2 linked regions of the Cytobacillus luteolus genome follow. The protein of the gene in region 1 interacts with the protein of each later gene in a pairwise test. Links are inferred from orthologs where the notes say so. Each region holds a gene or a part of one and is shown on either strand. Other genes may lie near its edges.

What was found.
Region 2: the proteins of hflC (region 1) and ftsH interact in binary tests that used the Escherichia coli proteins (3 or more experiments, as listed by UniProt). The link is inferred for Cytobacillus luteolus from one-to-one orthologs.

Annotation. Positions count from the first base shown.
Region 1 is NZ_JAGGKM010000004.1:306,455-315,433, reverse strand. The notes cover bases 3,557-6,544. They hold hflC (protease modulator HflC), read left to right. Parts: upstream 3,557-4,578; coding sequence 4,579-5,511; downstream 5,512-6,544. Other genes in these bases: polA (DNA polymerase I), read left to right, coding at 5,698-6,544; hflK (FtsH protease activity modulator HflK), read left to right, coding at 3,611-4,579. Also shown: J2Z26_RS13595 (response regulator transcription factor), read left to right, coding at 274-987; two-component system histidine kinase PnpS, read left to right, coding at 980-2,749; J2Z26_RS13585 (GNAT family N-acetyltransferase), read left to right, coding at 2,944-3,429; more of polA, read left to right, coding at 6,545-8,328; mutM (DNA-formamidopyrimidine glycosylase), read left to right, coding at 8,346-8,979.
Region 2 is NZ_JAGGKM010000010.1:10,829-14,762, reverse strand. Bases 680-3,665 are described here. They hold ftsH (ATP-dependent zinc metalloprotease FtsH), read left to right. Parts: upstream 680-1,199; coding sequence 1,200-3,131; downstream 3,132-3,665. Other genes in these bases: J2Z26_RS20520 (type III pantothenate kinase), read left to right, coding at 3,210-3,665; hpt (hypoxanthine phosphoribosyltransferase), read left to right, coding at 680-1,060. Outside these bases: tRNA lysidine(34) synthetase TilS, read left to right, coding at 1-515; more of hpt, read left to right, coding at 512-679; more of J2Z26_RS20520, read left to right, coding at 3,666-3,934. UniProt on the Escherichia coli protein: Acts as a processive, ATP-dependent zinc metallopeptidase for both cytoplasmic and membrane proteins. Plays a role in the quality control of integral membrane proteins.

The sequences.
Region 1 (8,979 bases):
AGCGCAGAGTTGATTGGAGGGGAAGGCACTTGACTCCTGCTCAGAAGTAGAGGAAAGGTCGAGACCCCACAGGTGCGAAGCGCCGAGGAGGCTCGACTTCCTCCCCGCGGAAAGCAAGTGCCTAGACCGGAAATCAACGGGCCTAATTAAATGTAACTATCCAATATTCTATTTAATAGTTGGTAAGTTAAATGATATCTACTATAATTAACCTAAATAGAGAAAAAGAGAAAAACGGATGAGGGGTTTTACTATTTTTAGTTGGAGGATTTTATGGATAAAAAAGTATTAGTAGTAGACGATGAACCATCAATTTCAACATTGCTGCAGTATAACTTAAATCAAGCAGGCTTCGAGGTTATTACTGCAATGGACGGAGAAGAAGGGTTCCAAAAGGCATTAGATGAAAGACCAGATATACTTGTACTTGATTTGATGCTCCCTAAGATGGATGGAATTGAAGTGTGTAAGCAACTACGCCAACAAAAGGTGACAACCCCAATATTAATGTTAACAGCTAAAGATGATGAATTTGACAAAATTATTGGATTAGAACTTGGTGCAGACGATTATATGACTAAGCCTTTTAGTCCAAGAGAAGTGGTTGCACGAGTAAAAGCCATTTTAAGAAGAACGAATATTCAAACTGAAAAAGAAGAGGAACTTGATACAGAGAATATTGTGATTGGAGAGTTAAGAATCCTACCCGATCATTATGAAGCATACACAAATCAAGTAAGGTTAGAACTGACACCGAAGGAATTCGAATTGCTTGTTTATCTTGCACGAAATAAGGGGAGAGTTCTTACTCGGGATCAGCTATTAAGTGCTGTATGGAATTATGATTTTGCTGGAGATACACGAATTGTGGATGTGCACATCAGCCACTTACGTGAAAAAATAGAGAGTAACTCAAAAAAACCTGTATATATAAAAACCATTCGAGGGCTAGGTTACAAGCTAGAGGAGCCAAAAATGGATGAATAATTTTCGTTCACGGCTGCTCTTTGCTCTCATAACCTTAATTGTTTCTGTGCTTCTCGGTTTAGGGATTTTATTAGGACAGATGTTTAAAAGCTTCTATTTAAATACATTTAACGAACGAATGGAAAAGGAAGCTGACCTAGTTTCAATCTACGTATCTGAAGGTGGATTATTTTATCATCCTAATTTGAATGAGAAAATGCATAACATAGAGGGAGCACTTGATTCAAGAATAACAATTATAAATCATGCCGGTAAAATTCTGTATGATGCGAATGGACATGAGGAATATAGTAAAACCATTCATGAACAACATATAAGTACAATCCTAAATGATTACGTAAATGACAAAAAGAGCTTTCACTTAATTGTAGAAGAATATGATATGTATTACTATGGAGTGCCTTTACTTGCTACAGACGAAACTGTTGAGGGATATATTATACTTAGCTCTCCTGTTGATTCTTTAAGAAAGGTAAACCAACAAATTTGGGGATTATTAATTAGTAGCTTAGGAGTTGCTTTTATAGTCATTCTGTTTCTTGGAGTAAGGATTACTTCACAGTATACGAAGCCGATTGAGTCTGCTACTAAAGTTGCAATTGAATTAGCTAAGGGAAACTTCAAGGCTAGAACATATGAAACCGATTTGGATGAAACAAGTGCACTTAATCGTTCGATTAATATTTTGGCTAGAAATCTACAGGATATGACTAAAGCACATGAAATGCAGCATGACCGCCTTCGAACCTTAATAGAAAATATGGGAAGTGGACTTATTCTTATTGATGGTAGGGGGTATATCAACCTTGTAAATCGTGCCTACAAGGAAATATTTGAGATAGAAACATCAAGTTATTTATCACATCTTTATAATGAAGCCTTACCGCATAAATCGGTTGTGTCATTAATTGAAGAAGTTTTTATGAAAGAAGAAAAAGTTCGTAGACAGCTTGTTCTTCCTCTGAAAATTGAACGAAGACATTTCGAAGTGTATGGGACACCAATCATCGGTACGAATAGTGAATGGAAAGGTGTTGTAGTTCTTTTCCATGATATCACAGAATTAAAAAGACTTGAACAAATGAGGAAGGACTTTGTAGCCAATGTTTCTCATGAACTAAAAACTCCGATTACATCTATAAAAGGTTTCTCAGAAACTCTTTTAGATGGAGCAATGAAGGATGAAAAGACATTAGAGTATTTTCTTTCTATTATTCTTAAGGAAAGTGATCGGCTCCAAGAGCTTATACAGGAATTATTGGATTTATCTAAGATGGAGCAACAAGGCTTTCAGTTGAATTACCAACAGGTAAATATTGTTGAAATATTAAATGAGATACTGGTATTACTGGGAGGAAAAGCAGAGAATAAAGATATTGAACTCTCACTAATGTCAGGTCACCAACCAATGGTTGAGGGAGATAGCTATCGATTAAAACAAGTATTTCTAAATTTAATCAGTAATGGCATTACGTATACACCAGCTGGGGGAAAAGTTTTAATTGAAGTTAGTGATTTAGAAGACACCATTCAAGTTAAGATTAGGGACACTGGAATAGGTATTGAAAAGGATGAAATTCCTCGGATATTTGAAAGGTTTTATCGAGTGGACAAGGCAAGGAGTAGAAACTCAGGCGGAACTGGATTAGGTTTAGCGATTGTAAAACACCTTGTTGAAGCTCATCATGGGACACTGGCTGTGAACAGTAAAGTTGGTGAAGGTACTACATTTATAGTTAACTTAAAAAGAAGCATTTCTTAAAAAATTTACAGAATTTTTACAGTAGATTTATATGAGTTTAACAATAATCCTCTACACTAATTTTGAAGACCCCTTCATCCGAGGAATTTTTTTGAAAGACAAGTCCTTAAAAAGGTCTTGTCTCTTTTTTATCTTGATTTAATTGCCAATTTTAGTTAAATTGAATTTGCAGTTAAATTTCTTTGAGGTGAGATATGAATATTGAAGTTTTAAGAGTAGAAAAGAATGAACAACAAATATTACATAATATTATGCAGTTTTATATTTATGATTTTAGTCAATTTATTAATAGTATTGAAGTCAATGAACAAGGTTTATATGACCCTTTTAATCTTGAAGAGTATTGGATACACGAAAATAAGCATCCATTTTTTATAAAAGTAGATGATGTATTAGCTGGTTTTGTTTTAGTAAATAGCCAAACCGAAACAAGTCCAGCCTCTATTGCTGAGTTTTTTATACTCAAGAAATATGCAGGAAAAGGTATAGGGAAAGTCGTTGCTCGGAGGATATTTGATATGTTCTTGGGTGATTGGAAAATTACACAAATTGCAAAAAACTATCCAGCACAAGCATTTTGGAGAAGTGTAATAAAAGACTATACAAATGATCAATACAGCGAAACTTATGATAATTCAAGAAGATCCGTTCAAGAATTTAATAACAGTGAAAAAAAATAACTCTTTTAGGGTTATTTTTTAAATTATATATAATTCAAATACGTATAAAATCTTTTTTGAAACTTTCTAGACTTTCACTCGTATATAACTATATCCCGAGCAATCGGTGTAAATACCTAACTTCCAATAATCTAGTAATATATGAAATTGGGTTAAACTATAGAATAAGGGGGAAAGCAACATGATGAGTCTGAAACGAATTTTTATCACGGCGGGACTATCATTGGTTATCATTCTACTTGGTATTACAGCATTCACATCTTGGTACACAGTAGATGAATCTGAGCAAGCAGTAATCTTAACATTTGGTAAAGTAAATGAAGGGATTAGTGAACCAGGGTTACATTTTAAGCTACCATGGCCAATCCAAGATGTACAAAAATTATCTAAGGAAACATTTAGTTTGCAATTTGGATATGATCAAAAAAACGGAGAAATTGTTGATTTTCCAGATGAAACAAAAATGATTACAGGGGACGAAAACATTGTATTAGCTGATCTTGTAGTACAATGGAAAATTACTAATCCTGGAAGTTATTTATATAATTCAGAAGATCCTCAACAAATCTTATATAATGCAACTTCTTCTTCATTAAGAAGTATTATTGGGAGCTCAAGAATTGATGATGCTCTAACCTCTGGAAAAGCTCAAATAGAAGCTGAGGTAAGAGATTTGCTTATTTCATTAGTTGAAAGATATGATATTGGAATTTCTGTTACAGCAGTTAAACTACAAGATGTTGAGCTTCCAAATGATGATGTTCGTAAAGCTTTTACAAATGTAACGGATGCTCGTGAAACGATGAATACAAAGATTAACGAAGCAAATAAATATCGAAATCAACGAACACAGGAAGCTGAAGGGGAAAAGGACGCAATTATTTCAAGAGCTGAAGGAGATAGAGCAGCTAGAATTGAAACAGCTCGTGGGGACGTTGCGAAATTTAATGCACTTTATGAAGAATACAAAGTCTCTCCTGAAATAACTCGTAAGCGTTTAGTGTTAGAAACTCTTGACCAGGTATTGCCGGGAGCAGAGATTTACATTATGAGTGAAGATGGCAATACAATGAAATATCTTCCAATTAGACCTCTTGAAAAACAAACACAAACTGCACCTAAAGACTCGCAAGAAGGGAGTGGTAACTAATGACTGATCAAAATGTAATAGACATTGAACAACGTAAACAAAACAACGATTGGAAGAAATACACTAAAGGTGGTATCTTCATCGTAATTATTGTTGCGTTACTCGTTATTGTGCTAACAAACCTTTTTATTGTTAAAGAAGGAGAATTTAAGGTAGTCCGTCAATTTGGAGAAGTTGTTCGTATTGAAAGTGAACCTGGTTTGAGTTATAAAATTCCTTTTATTCAGTCTGTGTCAACACTTCCAAAGTATCAAATGGTCTATGATGTTGAGGAAGCTGAAATTAATACAAAAGACAAGAAACGTATTATTATCGATAACTATGCTTTATGGCGTGTGGATAATCCAAAACAAATGATTGCAGTTACCCGTACAGTTGAAAATGCAGAAGCGAAGCTAGATGAGTTTGTATACTCAGCATTGAGAACTGAATTAGGTCAATTAAACTATGACGAGATTATTAATGATGAAAAATCGAATAGAGGGAGTTTAAATGATCGCGTAACAGAAATTGTTAATACACTGTTAGAGCGAGATAACTACGGTATATCTGTAACCGATATTCGTATGAAGAGAACAGATTTACCTAAAGAAAACGAGCTATCCGTATTTACTCGAATGATTTCTGAACGTGAGTCAAAAGCTCAAGAATATTTATCTATGGGTGATGCGGAGAAAAATAGGATTATAGCGAACACGGATAGAGAAGTAAAAGAACTATTAGCCAAAGCCCAGGCAGATGCAGAAACAATTCGTGGTGAAGGGGAAGGAGAAGCGGCAAGAGTTTATAATAACGCCTTTACCAAGGACCCTAGCTTTTATAACCTTTACCGAACTTTAGAATCTTACAAACGTACAATCAATGGTGAAACGGTCATCATCTTACCTTCAGAATCACCATATGCAAGAATATTAATGGGCTACACTGAATAAACCCAATTTATAATAGGCACTATTTTCCTTTCTGTATTTAGTCATGCTAAAATATATAGAAGAAAATAGTGTCTTTTTATATTTTGGCTTTTTCATAATTCCCCGCGCGGAAAGCAAGTGCCTGCAGCGGAAAGGAACGGACAAGATATAAATTGTAACCTATATAGGAAGAAATGGGGGATTAAGATGTCAAAAAAGGTAGTATTAATAGATGGAAATAGTATTGCTTATCGTGCTTTTTTTGCACTACCACTACTAAGCAATGAAAAAGGTGTACATACAAACGCAATTTATGGCTTCACTATGATGCTTATGAAAATTCTGGAGGACGAGAAACCTTCCCATATTTTAGTTGCATTTGATGCAGGTAAAACAACATTTCGTCATAAAACATTTGGAGAATACAAAGGTGGCCGTCAAAAAACACCACCAGAATTATCAGAGCAATTTCCATTTCTAAGAGAATTATTAGATGCATACAACATTAAGCGTTACGAGCTTGAAAATTACGAGGCAGATGATATTATTGGTACTCTTTCAGCAAAAGCAGCAAAAGAAGGTTATACAGTAAAGGTCATATCCGGAGATAAAGATTTAACTCAATTAGCATCAGACAAAATCACAGTGGATATAACAAAAAAAGGGATCACAGATGTAGATTCCTATACCCCAGAATTTGTCCAAGAAAAGTATGGAATTAGTCCTGAACAAATTATCGATATGAAGGGTCTTATGGGAGATAGTTCAGATAATATTCCTGGTGTACCGGGCGTTGGCGAAAAAACAGCTTTAAAGCTACTTAAAGAATTTGGGACGCTAGAAAATTTACTTGAGTCTATTGATCAGGTAAGCGGAGATAAATTAAAGGAAAAACTATCAGATAATAAAGCACAGGCTTTGATGAGTAAGGAATTGGCTACCATAATCCAAGAAGCACCCATTGAAGTTGGTCTAGACACAATTGAATATGATGGATATGAACCATCAAAACTTATTGCAATATTTAAAGAACTAGGATTCAATTCATTACTGGACAAGCTCGGAGTATCAGAAGAGGAAGACACTACAGCTTTAGAGGAAGTGGATTACAAGATTGTGTCTGAGGTTACTGAAGATATTTTCGCTAAAGAGTCTACTTTAATAGTTGAGATACTTGAAGAAAATTATCATCAGGCAGATATCCTTGGTTTTGCAATAGTCAATGATAACGGAAACTTTTTTATACCAACTGATGTTGCCTTACAATCAATGGAGTTCAAAGCATGGGCTGAAGATGAGCAACAACGCAAGAATGTCTTTGATGCAAAAAGCTCTATCGTTGGCTTAAGGTGGAAGGGAATACAATTAAAAGGAATTGATTTTGATTGTTTAATTGCCTCGTATATTCTTAACCCTTCAGAATCAACTGTTGATATTGCTTCAATTGCCAAAGTAAAGGGATATGGAAATATACAAGCAGACGAAACGGTGTATGGAAAAGGTGCAAAACGCACGATTCCACAACAGGACGTACTTGCCGAGCATTTAATAAGAGAAGCGAAAGCACTTCACTATTTAAAAGATAAATTAAATGAAGAGTTGGTTGAAAATGAGCAACTTGAACTTTTTACGGAACTTGAATTGCCGCTTACCTTAATTTTAGCTGAGATGGAAGCAACAGGTATAACAGTTGATGTCGAACGATTAAAATCGATGGGAGAAGAATTAAGGCAAAAGCTTAATTCTTTAGAACAAAATATCTTTGAGAGTGCAGGAGAAAAGTTTAATATCAATTCACCTAAACAACTCGGTTCTATCCTTTTCGAGAAACTTAATTTACCACCTGTAAAAAAGACAAAGACCGGATATTCAACATCAGCTGATGTTCTTGAAAAGTTATCAAATAAGCATGAAATAATTGAACACATTCTGCATTATCGACAACTTGGAAAACTTCAATCGACCTATATTGAAGGATTATTAAAGGTCATTTACGAGGATTCAAGTAAGGTCCATACAAGATTCAATCAGGTGTTAACGCAAACAGGGAGACTAAGTTCAATTGATCCTAATTTGCAAAATATCCCTATTCGTTTAGAGGAAGGTAGAAAAATCAGACAAACCTTTATCCCTTCGCAAAAGGATTGGGTTATCTTTGCAGCAGACTACTCGCAAATTGAGTTAAGGGTACTTGCACATATTGCAAACGATGAGAACTTAATTGAAGCATTTAACAAAGATTTAGATATACACACGAAAACAGCAATGGATGTATTCCATGTCTCGGCTGAAGAGGTGACCGGAGATATGAGACGCCAAGCAAAAGCTGTTAATTTTGGTATAGTATATGGAATTAGTGATTACGGCCTTTCTCAAAGTCTGGGTATAACCAGAAAGGAAGCAGGTCAATTCATAGAGCGTTATTTGGAAAGTTTCCCTGGTGTGAAAAACTATATGGAGGAGATCGTTCAGGACGCTAAGCAGAAAGGATATGTGTCAACTTTACTTCAACGCCGTCGTTACATTCCTGAAATAACTAGCCGTAATTTTAATGTTCGTAGCTTTGCAGAACGCACAGCTATGAATACTCCGATACAAGGTAGCGCCGCGGACATTATCAAAAAGGCGATGATTGATATGGCAGACCGTCTAGTAGAAGAGAAGTTAGAATCAAAGTTATTGCTACAGGTTCACGATGAACTTATTTTTGAAGCACCTAGACATGAAATTGAACGTTTAGAAAAAATTGTACCTGAAGTAATGGAGAATGCGGTTAAACTTGAAGTTCCGTTAAAGGTTGATTATTCATATGGCCCAACTTGGTATGACGCGAAATAATAAAGGAAGTGAAAGCATTGCCTGAATTACCAGAAGTAGAAACAGTAAGAAGAACTCTTGCACAATTAGTACTCGGCAAAAAAATTGAAGAAGTAAGAGTTCTTTGGCCCAAAATGGTCAAAAAACCTGCTGAGGCCGAACAATTTATTGATGCATTAAAAGGACAAACCATACATGAGATTTCAAGAAGAGGGAAATTTCTTAAGTTCATTTTAGATGATTATGTATTAGTCTCTCATTTACGGATGGAAGGAAGGTATGGATTATATTCTAACGATGAACCTTATGATAAGCACACCCACGTTTTCTTCACCTTTACAGATAACACGGAGCTAAGATATAAGGACGTAAGAAAGTTCGGTACAATGCATCTATTTAAAAAAGGTGTAGAAGAGATGGAGATGCCTCTTTCTCAGCTTGGACCCGAGCCTTTTTCGGAAGAATTTACTGAAAAGGTTTTAAAAGAAGGATTAATGAAAACCAATCGAAAGGTTAAAGTAGCTTTGCTTGACCAAAAAATTGTTGTTGGATTAGGCAATATCTACGTAGATGAAGCATTATTTCGAGCAGGTATTCATCCTGAGCGGGAAGCTAATTCTCTAAAGCCTAAGGAAATCAAAAAATTACATCAGGAGATTGTCAGCACCTTGC
Region 2 (3,934 bases), on another replicon or contig:
TTCTTTCTGGCAATCGTTCATCTGGAACATTACACTTTCCGAATCATTTACGAGTAGAACGTTCATATGACGATTGTTTATTTACCTTTCATGAAATGAAAAATAGCTCCTTTTGTTTTACGATAGATGGACCAGGCCAAAGTATCCTTCCAGGTGGAGGGGTAATAATTACAGAGGTTTGGGAACACTATCCTAGTGATAAAACAGGTAACAACTATTTTATTATTGACCCTGACACTCTGTCATTTCCCTTAAAGGTAAGAAATAGGGAGATTGGTGACAAAATGACATTAAAAGGCATGAAGGGAAGGAAAAAGGTAAAAGATATTTTTATTGACCGTAAAATTCCCATGAAGGATAGGGACATTTGGCCGATTATAGAAAATGGTACTGGAGATATTATCTGGTTACCAGGCTTAAAAAAATCAACCTATGAAGCCACTGATCGATCAAAAGGAAGGTACATATTACTACAACATAAGGGCAACCAACGTCTAGGGGGCAAAGTAGAATGAAGCAAGATATTGAGAAAGTTCTGATTACCGAGGAAGAAATACAAGAAAAAGTAAAAGAGTTAGGTATGACTTTAACGGAAGATTATAGAGATCGTTTTCCGTTAGCAATTGGTGTTTTAAAAGGTGCTATGCCATTTATGGCGGACTTATTAAAACGAATTGATACATATTTGGAAATCGATTTCATGGATGTTTCCAGCTATGGCCACTTAACTGTTTCATCTGGACAAGTTAAAATCCTAAAGGATTTAGACACTTCAGTGGAGGGGCGAGATATCTTAATTATCGAAGATATTATCGATAGTGGGTTAACATTGAGTAACTTGGTAGAGCTTTTCAGACACAGAAAGGCAAAATCAATCAAAATTGTTACCTTATTAGATAAACCTTCTGGAAGAAAAGCGGATATAGAGGCTGATTATGTTGGCTTCCAAGTACCAGATGCTTTTGTAGTAGGATATGGTCTAGACTATATCGAAAAGTATCGAAATTTACCATATATCGGTGTATTAAAGCCACATATCTATACAACTGAAGAAGTATGATTATATTCCAGGTTCCATCTGGGGTAATAGTTGTCAGTAAAGGAAATATATAGCACTTGTTAAGGGCTATTTGTTGTAATGAATCTATTCGCTATGATACTATTGACTATAGTTTGTTCATCGTGGGAGGAGGTAAGGGATGAATCGGATTTTTCGAAATACGATCTTTTATTTACTTATATTTTTGGTAATTATCGGTGTAGTTAGCTTTTTTAATGGAACGAATCAGCAAACAGAGGAAATGAACTACAATGAATTCATCACTCATCTTGAAAATGGTGATGTCAAATCACTATCTATGCAACCTGTACGAGGGGTGTATGAGATAAGTGGACAATTGACTAACTATGAAGCTGAACAGTTCTTCCTTACATATGTTCCAAATATGCCAAGAGTGATGGAACGTATTGATGCTGCTGTTGCAGCAAATACGGATATTAAGATACTTCAAGCGGAAGAAACAAGTGGTTGGGTAACCTTCTTCACTTCCATAATTCCTTTTGTTATTATCTTTATCTTATTCTTCTTCCTGCTTAACCAAGCTCAAGGTGGCGGTAGCAGGGTAATGAACTTTGGTAAGAGTAAAGCAAAGCTTTATAGTGAAGAAAAGAAAAAGGTTAAATTTAAAGATGTAGCAGGTGCCGATGAGGAGAAACAAGAGCTTGTTGAGGTTGTTGAATTCTTAAAGGATCCTCGCAAATTCTCCGAGCTTGGTGCAAGAATTCCTAAGGGTGTCCTTCTTGTAGGACCTCCAGGTACTGGTAAAACTTTATTAGCACGTGCAGTTGCTGGTGAAGCAGGAGTTCCGTTCTTCTCAATCAGTGGTTCGGACTTTGTAGAGATGTTTGTTGGAGTAGGGGCTTCACGTGTACGTGACCTATTTGAAAATGCTAAAAAGAATGCCCCGTGTATAATCTTTATTGATGAAATCGATGCTGTAGGTCGACAACGTGGTGCTGGTCTAGGTGGAGGACATGATGAACGTGAGCAAACCCTAAACCAACTACTCGTTGAAATGGATGGATTCGGTGCAAATGAAGGAATTATTATTATTGCAGCGACAAACCGTCCGGATATTCTTGACCCAGCCCTTTTACGTCCAGGTCGTTTTGACAGACAAATTACAGTTGATCGTCCAGACTTAAAAGGAAGAGAGGCTGTTCTAGGAGTACATGCTCAAGGTAAGCCTTTAGATGAATCTGTTAATCTTAAAGCGATTGCTGCTCGTACACCAGGCTTCTCTGGAGCAGATTTAGAGAACCTATTAAACGAAGCTGCTCTAATCGCAGCAAGACGTAACAAAAAGAAAGTGGATATGTCTGATATCGACGAAGCAACAGATCGTGTTATTGCAGGACCTGCGAAGAAGAGTCGTGTCATTTCTAAAAAGGAAAGAAATATTGTTGCATATCATGAAGCTGGTCACACCATTATTGGTTGTGTATTAGATGAAGCAGATATGGTTCATAAAGTAACTATCGTACCTCGTGGTCAAGCTGGTGGTTATGCTGTTATGCTTCCAAGAGAAGATCGTTATTTTATGACAAAACCAGAATTACTTGATAAAATTACGGGATTACTTGGTGGACGTGTAGCTGAAGAAGTAGTATTTGGAGAAGCAAGTACAGGCGCACATAATGACTTCCAGCGTGCAACAGGTATAGCCCGTAAGATGGTTACAGAATACGGTATGAGTGAAAAGCTTGGACCACTTCAATTTGGTCAACCACAAGGTGGTCAAGTGTTCCTTGGTCGTGATATCCATAATGAGCAGAATTATAGTGATGCTATAGCTCATCAAATTGACTTAGAAATTCAAAGTTTAATTAAGGAATGTTACGAAAAAGCGAAGGTTATTCTAACAGAGAATCGTGATAAGCTAGAGCTTGTTGCTAAAACATTGTTAGAAATTGAAACACTTGATGCTGAACAAATTAAAAGTCTATATGAGGAAGGTAAATTACCTGATCGTCCATATGCAGCGGAAGAAACTTCCAAACCAAGTGATGATGTAAAGGTAAATATCAACTCTAAAAAAGATGAAGCAAATGATACAGAAGAAGAAAAGTAATTAATTCTACTGGGTGTCGGATACACATTGTTGTATTTGGCACCTTTTTTATAGAATGAAAGGCTCTGGTGAGTTAACATGTTATTTGCATTAGATGTAGGAAACTCAAGTATTGCTTTAGGAATATACGAAAAGAACGAGTTGACCTATCATTGGCGAATTGAAACAAATAGAAATCGCACTGAAGATGAATATGGAATGATAGTAAGATCACTGTTAGACCACGTTGATATTGAATTTAGCGATATAAAAGGAATCATTATTTCCTCGGTTGTACCTCCAATTATGTTTTCACTTGAAAAGATGTGTAACAAATATTTTGGTTTAAAGCCACTGATTGTTGGTCCTGGAATTAAGACAGGATTAAACATTAAATATGATAATCCACGTGAAGTAGGAGCAGACCGTATAGTAAATGCGGTAGCGGGAATCCATTTATTTGGGGGGCCACTAATCATAGTTGATTTCGGAACTGCTACTACCTATTGTTACATAAATGAACATAACCAATATATTGGTGGTGCAATCGCACCAGGAATTGCAATTTCAACAGAGGCTTTATATTCAAAGGCTGCGAAACTACCTCGTATTGAAATCGTAAAACCAGATGAAATAATCGGGAAAAATACGGTTAGTGCGATGCAAGCGGGGATACTATACGGGTATGTAGGTCAAGTTGAAGGAATTGTGAATAGAATGAAGGAACAATCGAATGTTTTGCCGAAAGTTATAGCTACGGGAGGAATGGCTTCTCTTATAGCAAAGGAATCAAATGCAATAGATCATATTGAACCATTTTTAAC